DNA from 2 places in the Sporacetigenium sp. TC11 genome. Region 2 is predicted to be linked to the other one. Evidence: riboswitches for the same ligand, from Rfam matches in the RefSeq annotation. Region 2 holds a riboswitch; the other holds the start of a gene.
The links. A riboswitch is a leader RNA that binds a small molecule or an ion and turns the genes downstream of it on or off. The one in region 2 is predicted to bind thiamine pyrophosphate.

Region 1: another riboswitch for thiamine pyrophosphate. It lies ahead of ACUSRV_RS13845 (MTH1187 family thiamine-binding protein); the one in region 2 lies ahead of thiS (sulfur carrier protein ThiS).

The regions. Positions count from the first base shown of each region.
Region 1 covers NZ_JBYVNY010000011.1:9,912-13,335, reverse strand. Annotated here, with positions in the region: gene ACUSRV_RS13855 (patatin-like phospholipase family protein) at 1-722, shown strand, start outside; gene ACUSRV_RS13850 (TatD family hydrolase) at 741-1,502, shown strand; TPP riboswitch at 1,548-1,653, shown strand; gene ACUSRV_RS13845 (MTH1187 family thiamine-binding protein) at 1,729-2,019, shown strand; gene ACUSRV_RS13840 (ABC transporter permease) at 1,994-2,761, shown strand; gene ACUSRV_RS13835 (ABC transporter substrate-binding protein) at 2,766-3,424, shown strand, end outside.
Region 2 covers NZ_JBYVNY010000001.1:600,228-603,651, reverse strand. Annotated here, with positions in the region: gene thiH (2-iminoacetate synthase ThiH) at 1-258, opposite strand, end outside; gene ACUSRV_RS02820 (thiazole synthase) at 261-1,034, opposite strand; gene thiF (sulfur carrier protein ThiS adenylyltransferase ThiF) at 1,046-1,621, opposite strand; gene thiS (sulfur carrier protein ThiS) at 1,624-1,818, opposite strand; TPP riboswitch at 1,892-2,003, opposite strand; gene ACUSRV_RS02805 (hypothetical protein) at 2,178-2,933, shown strand; gene ACUSRV_RS02800 (hypothetical protein) at 2,955-3,424, shown strand, end outside.

The DNA.
Region 1 (3,424 bases), on a different contig from region 2:
GAGAATTAAAGGATTATCTTCCGAGCTTAATAAAAGATGAAAATAAAACTAAGATAACTATTAATTTGCCTATAATCAATACAAAAAACAAAGTAGAAATTATGGTCGGAGATTATATGAAATTTGGAAGATACAATTATGAAGATATAGTATGGCAAGTAATTAACAAAGAAGATGATAGACTATTTTTATTGTCTACAAATATTGTAGAATATAAGGAATTCGGAGGTTATGCAAATTGGAAAAATAGTTCAATTAGGGAGTTTTTAAATAATGAATATATATTTTTGAAAGATTTTACTGATTTAGAAAAAAGCCTAATAATACCTGTAGATAATGAATATTTATATGAAAATTCACCTTATGAACCTGATATAAATGGGTGTTTAAAAGGATATGATGAGACGATGAAAAGAGTTTCGAAAAATGATAAGGTATTTATACTTTCCATGAAAGAAGTTGTAGAATTTCTAAAAAAACAAAATTTAGCTTATACTATACATGGGAAATCTTATTGGCTTAGAGATTTTTCTTACGAAAAGATGCCAACATATGATAAGATAAAGTCAGAAAGTTACAAAAAACAAAGAGTAGTAAAAGATAATGCAACAATAAGTAGAAAAGACTATCATGAAATAGACGGTATAAGACCTGCTATTTACATAAAAAAAATTGAAAAATGTATAGGAAAGGGAAGTATATACGATCCTTACATATTATAAAAAATATAAGGTGGTTTTATGTATATAGATGCACACAATCATTTAGATTTTTATGAAAATAAAATTACAGAAGCCATAGATTGTATAAATAAAAACAATATACTAACTTTAGCTTGTTCAATGGATATAAAAAGTTATATAGAAAACAAGGAAATATCTAAGAAAAGTAATTTAATAATACCAACTTTTGGAATACATCCAAACAATGCAAATAACTACGGTGACTGTTTAGAAAAATTAGATGAGTATATAATAGAAACACCGATTATAGGAGAAATAGGCCTTGATTTTCACTGGATTGAAGATAAAAGTACTTATTCAAATCAAATAAAGGTGTTTGAGTATTTTTTGAAAAAGGCAAAACAATACGATAAGGTTATAAATGTACATACAAAAGGTTCAGAAGAAGAAATTGTGAATTTACTAAGAAAATACGATGTAGGAAATAATGCTATAATTCACTGGTATAGTGGTAATATAAATATTTTAAATATGCTTATAGACATGGGATGTTATTTTACTGTAAGCGTAGATATCCCATATTGTAAATTAACTCAAGAAATAGTTAAATATATACCTATACATAAGTTACTTGCAGAAACAGATGGCCCTACAGCCTTGGAGTGGGTTAATGGACAATATGCAATGCCAAGCTATATAAAAAATGTGTATTATGATATATCTAGAGTTAAAAAAATAGATGAAAATGAATTAAAAGCACAAATTAAAAATAATTTTGTAAAATTAGTCAAAAACTTACAAATAACGTCTTTATTATAATAAACACTTAATATATAATAAAACTTAGAAATCATTTTACAAACAAAAGTATATCGGGGGAGTCGGTAAACCGTCTGAGAGGAGATTGAAAATCTCGACCCTTGAACCTGAATTGGGTAATGCCAACGGAGGGAGATGAAAATTTGCTAAATTAAGTAGGTTTAAGTCTTATCCAAAGTCGGATAGGACTTTTTGTATTACAAATAATAAAGAAGAGGTGGCTTAAATGGTAGTAGCAGATATAACAGTTTTCCCACTAATACCAGCTATTAGTGAAGATGAGGTATATAAAGTAGTAGATGCAGCAATTGAATATATTAAAAATAGTGGTCTACAATATGAAATAGGAGCAATGAGCACTACAATACAAGGTGAATTTGATGAGGTATTTGATTTAATAAAAAAGGTTCACAAAATACCTTTTGATTTAGGAATAGAAAGGGTTATAACAACTGCTAGAATAGACGAAAAAGTTGGTGGTCTTACAATAAATGAAAAACTTAAAAATCATAGATAAAACTAAAGAAAACATACTTCCTGTAATTTTTATATTAACTATTATTATTATTTGGCAATTTGTTGTAGAGTTTAAAAATATTCCACAGTATTTAATCCCTACCCCTTTGGACATAATAGAAGTTTTTAAAGAAGATTTTGATACTCTAAAGGATCATACCTTAGTAACTATTTATGAAGGTGTTGTTGGATTTATACTTGCTGTAATATTTGCATTTTTACTTGGAATAATTATGGATTTTTTTACAATAGTTAAAAGATGTCTATATCCAATACTTGTAATATCTCAAACTGTACCAACAATTACAATAGCTCCACTACTTATAATATGGTTTGGATTTGGGTTATTACCTAAGGTAATAGTAGTTATGATAACTTGTTTTTTTCCTATAGTTATAAATTTTGCAGATGGACTAGAAAAAATAGACAAAGACTACATAAATTTATTCAAAACTATGAAAGCTAATAGATGGCAAATTTTTTCACATCTTAAACTTCCAATGGCTATGAATAGTTTCTTCTCTGGAATTAAAATATCTGTAACATATATGATTATGGCTGCAACTATTGGAGAATGGTTAGGAGGAGATAAGGGATTAGGAGTTTATATGTTAAGGGCAAAAAGCGCTTATGCCCTAGATAAGGTATTTGCATCAACTATTATAGTTGTATTTATTAGTATAATATTTGTTCTAATAGCAGAAGTTCTCAAAAAAATATTCGTATACTGGAATGAGGAGTGATTATATGTTTAAGAAAAGATTAATATCGATATTAGCAAGTACAATTTTAACTGCATCTCTTTTATCTGGATGTGCAGGTCAAGATAAAAAAGAAGATAATAAAGAAACTTCTAAGTTACAAAAGGTTAAGGTGGTATTGGACTGGACTCCAAATACTAATCATACAGGATTATATGTTGCATTAGAGGAAGGATACTATAAAGAAGAAGGCTTGGATGTTGAAATAGTACAACCTGCAGAAAGTACTGCACCTGTACTTGTAGCTACTAATAAGGCTGACTTTGCTATAAGTTATCAAGAGGAAGTTACATATGCAAAAACTTCAGAAGACCCACTACCTATAAAAGCTATAGCAACTGTGATTCAACATAATACTTCAGGATTCGCTTCTCCTAAAGATAAAAATATTGTTTCTCCAAAGGATTTTGAAGGAAAATCGTATGGAGGATGGGGATCTCCTTCTGAAGAAGCAGTTTTAAAAGCTGTTATGGAAAAATCAGGAGCAGACTATTCTAAACTAAAGCTTGTAAATATGGGTAATGATGATTTCTTTACTGCAACAAAAAAACATATAGATATGGCTTGGATATTTGAAGGTTGGACAGGAATAGAAGCTAGATTAAAGGGTGAAGAAATAAACTATATACCAGTTAAAGATTTAGA
Region 2 (3,424 bases):
ATTATCACAGTAATTTGCTACATAAAGTGGAGTATATAAAAGTATAGTTTTTCCATGATGTTGAACTGAAATTTTGTGAGCTTTTTGAGCCATTTCTTCAATATGATTTTTAGCTTTAGGAGATAAAAGAGCTAAAAAATCCATAGTGTCTAGTTTTTCTTTGTTTAGTATGCTTTTTATGTTATAGTCATTTATAGTTTCAAAATAAGCATTGAAGTCCAAGTCTTTATAATTTGAATATGCGTCATAAAAACTCATAATTATTCTCCTCCATTTAAAAAACCAGTTAGTGGAGAAGAGGCCTGTGCATATTGTTTTACTTCACCAAGCTTAGCTAAATAACCATTTCTGCCAGCTATTACAGCATGTTTAAATGCATTTGCCATAAGAATAGGATTTGGTGATGAAGCTATTGCAGTATTAACTAATACAGCAGCAGCTCCCATTTCCATGGCCTTTGCTGCTTGTGAAGGTTTTCCTATTCCTGCATCAACAACAATAGGAATTTTTATTTCATCTATTAATATTTGAATCATTTCTTCTGTTCTAATACCTTTATTAGTCCCTATAGGTGATCCAAGAGGCATAACAGCAGCAGCTCCGGCATCTACCATCCTTTTTGCATCCATAAGATCTGGATTCATATAAGGAAGAACTATAAATCCTTCTTTAGCTAATATTTCTATAGCTTTTATAGTTTCATAGTTATCAGGAAGTAGGTATTTATTATCTGATATAACTTCTATCTTTATCCAGTTTCCACAGCCACAAGCCCTAGCGAGTCTAGCTATTCTAACTGCTTCTTCTGCATTTCTAGCTCCAGATGTATTAGGAAGAAGTATACGGTCTTTAGGTATGTAATTTAATATATTTTCTTCACTAGAATTTAAATCAACTCTTCTAAGTGCAACAGTTATAACCTGTGAATCGGATGCATCTAAAACGTCTGGAATTATACCGTTAGAATAATATTTTCCTGTACCTACAAATAATCTGCTATTTAAAGATATTCCACCAATTTTTAACTTATCCATATTAATCCCCCTTAAACATCTTCTCCAAGTATAAGCCTTAAAACCATGTTTGCTTGATGATGAGCTGCTATACCAACTCTAGGAGCTAAAGGCATTACATCTTCACCTACTTCAGACAAACCATCCCCAACTAAATAAAATCTATCATTTATCTTTTTAGTTATTATAGAGTTAGATGAGTAATAACCGCCAATACCTGAACATGCTACTATTTTTTTATCCATATTACTAAGTACAGTATTTACTATAATAGCCTTGTATTTTGGATTATCAAAGGCTTCAACTACTATATCTACATCCTTAAATATATTACATATATTACTTTCATCTAGCAAAACATCTATAGGTTCTACATTTATATCTGGATTTGCTCTTAATATATTCTCTTTTAACGCATATACTTTTTTTACACCAAGTTGGTCTGTGAAATAATACTGTCTATTTAAATTTGATTTATTTACAACATCAAAATCAGCAACAATAAGATTTCCTACTCCTATTCTAGCTAATGCTATAGCTATATTTGAACCAAGACCTCCAGCACCAGCTATGCCAATTTTGGCATTTTTTAGTTTTTGTATATCCAATTTTATCCACCTCCAACAAAGCTTATAATTTCTATGCGATCAGAATCATTCAAAATTGTATCACTAAAATTTTCTTTATAAACTATATTTAAATTAACTTCAGCTACTACTAAATCTGAATTTAGATTTAGCTTTTTAAGTAAGTCAGAGATTGTAATATTACCTTCAAAAGAATAAACTTTCCCATTTACTATCATAAGGCACCTCCTTTTTGTAAAATAAAAAAGCACAAACCCATAAGGATTTGTGCTAAATATGTACAAGATGACATATTAATACTATACACTTTCCTACGCTGGCATTATCCAGATCAGGTTAAGGGTCAAAGACTTTAACGGGTCTTTATCTCAGCTGGCCTTATCCAGCACCCCTAGCGAATAACTATTATATTTGTTTTTGATGTTAACATATAATAAATAGTTAATCAACATATTTTTAAGAAAATAAAAAAATAATTGTAGACATATGTCAGAATTAGTATACCGATACTTATTTGTTAATTAGAAAATTTTGGTATAATAGATATATACATATACTTAAGAAGGATGTGCTTAAATTGAGTAAGTTAAGGGGTAGTGAATTTAAAATAACAGTTGCCGCTATACTAGGAACGATATTTGTCACTCTAGGGTTTACATTAAGTCAAGGGGAGACTAGGGTAGACGATTTATTTAAGAAAAATAGTGGACAAGTTGTAAACTCACAGCAATTTGAAGTAATATCAGAGCAAGATTACAAGATTATTTCCGAAAATATAATTGAAGAAAATGGACAAAAGAAGTCAGTTTACAATATATTTATGAAAGATGAAATAAGACCTGACCAAGCAAACTATTTATCTGAAAATCTATATAAAAAATCCATTACAAAAGATAAAAATATAAAACAAGCACAAATATACATATTTAAAAATCAAAATGATGCAAAAATTTATTCTGGAGATATTTCTAAAATAAGTCAAGGTATAATATATACTAAAGACATTGATAAAAGCTATATAACTTTAAAAAAATACAACTTAATAACTAAAAAGCTAGAAAATTCTATACCAAAGGAATTTGAAATAAAAAGAATAAAACAAGAAAATGATTTTGCACAAATAGATATGAAAATGCCTGATACATTAGAAGATAGAGAAGCATTGTATCAAATAGAATTTTTAATAAAAAAGATAGATCAATTAAATCCTGACAAAAATCTAGATAAGGTAATAGCAATTGCGAAACCTATGGAAGGTGAAGATACAGCTTGGGAATATAATAGTGAGCACAAAGACGTAATAGTTTTCTCGGAAACTTCTATAATATATTAATCTGTACAAAGGAGAAATATTATGAAAAGAAAAATTATTACTCTGGGGGTAGCTACTTTAGTATCATCAATGGTCCTTGGGAATAGTTCATATTCCCAGAGTGTAGAATTATTTACTAAAGATAATGAAAAATACATGCCTGTAAAGCTATTTGTAAAAAAATTAGGCGGGGAATACAAAGAAATGGAAGATGGCTATATATTTAATGTAAATGGAAAAAATATAGCAGTTAAGGAGTATGCATCATTTGCAAAAATAGATGACCATTATGAACCACTCAAAGTAACTAATGTAGATGGGTGGAATGTTCCTACAGATACAGAATCCATATATCAGGAAAATGAAGTATATATACCAGTAATGTTTTTACAATCATTTCAAGTAGCTGATTACAGAATAAGTGGAAATGATTTAATAGTTGAAAAAGAAAAAGTGGTAGTTAAGGCACCTGTAAAAAAGAAAAATAAGCCAAAATCAACGCCAGTTTATTC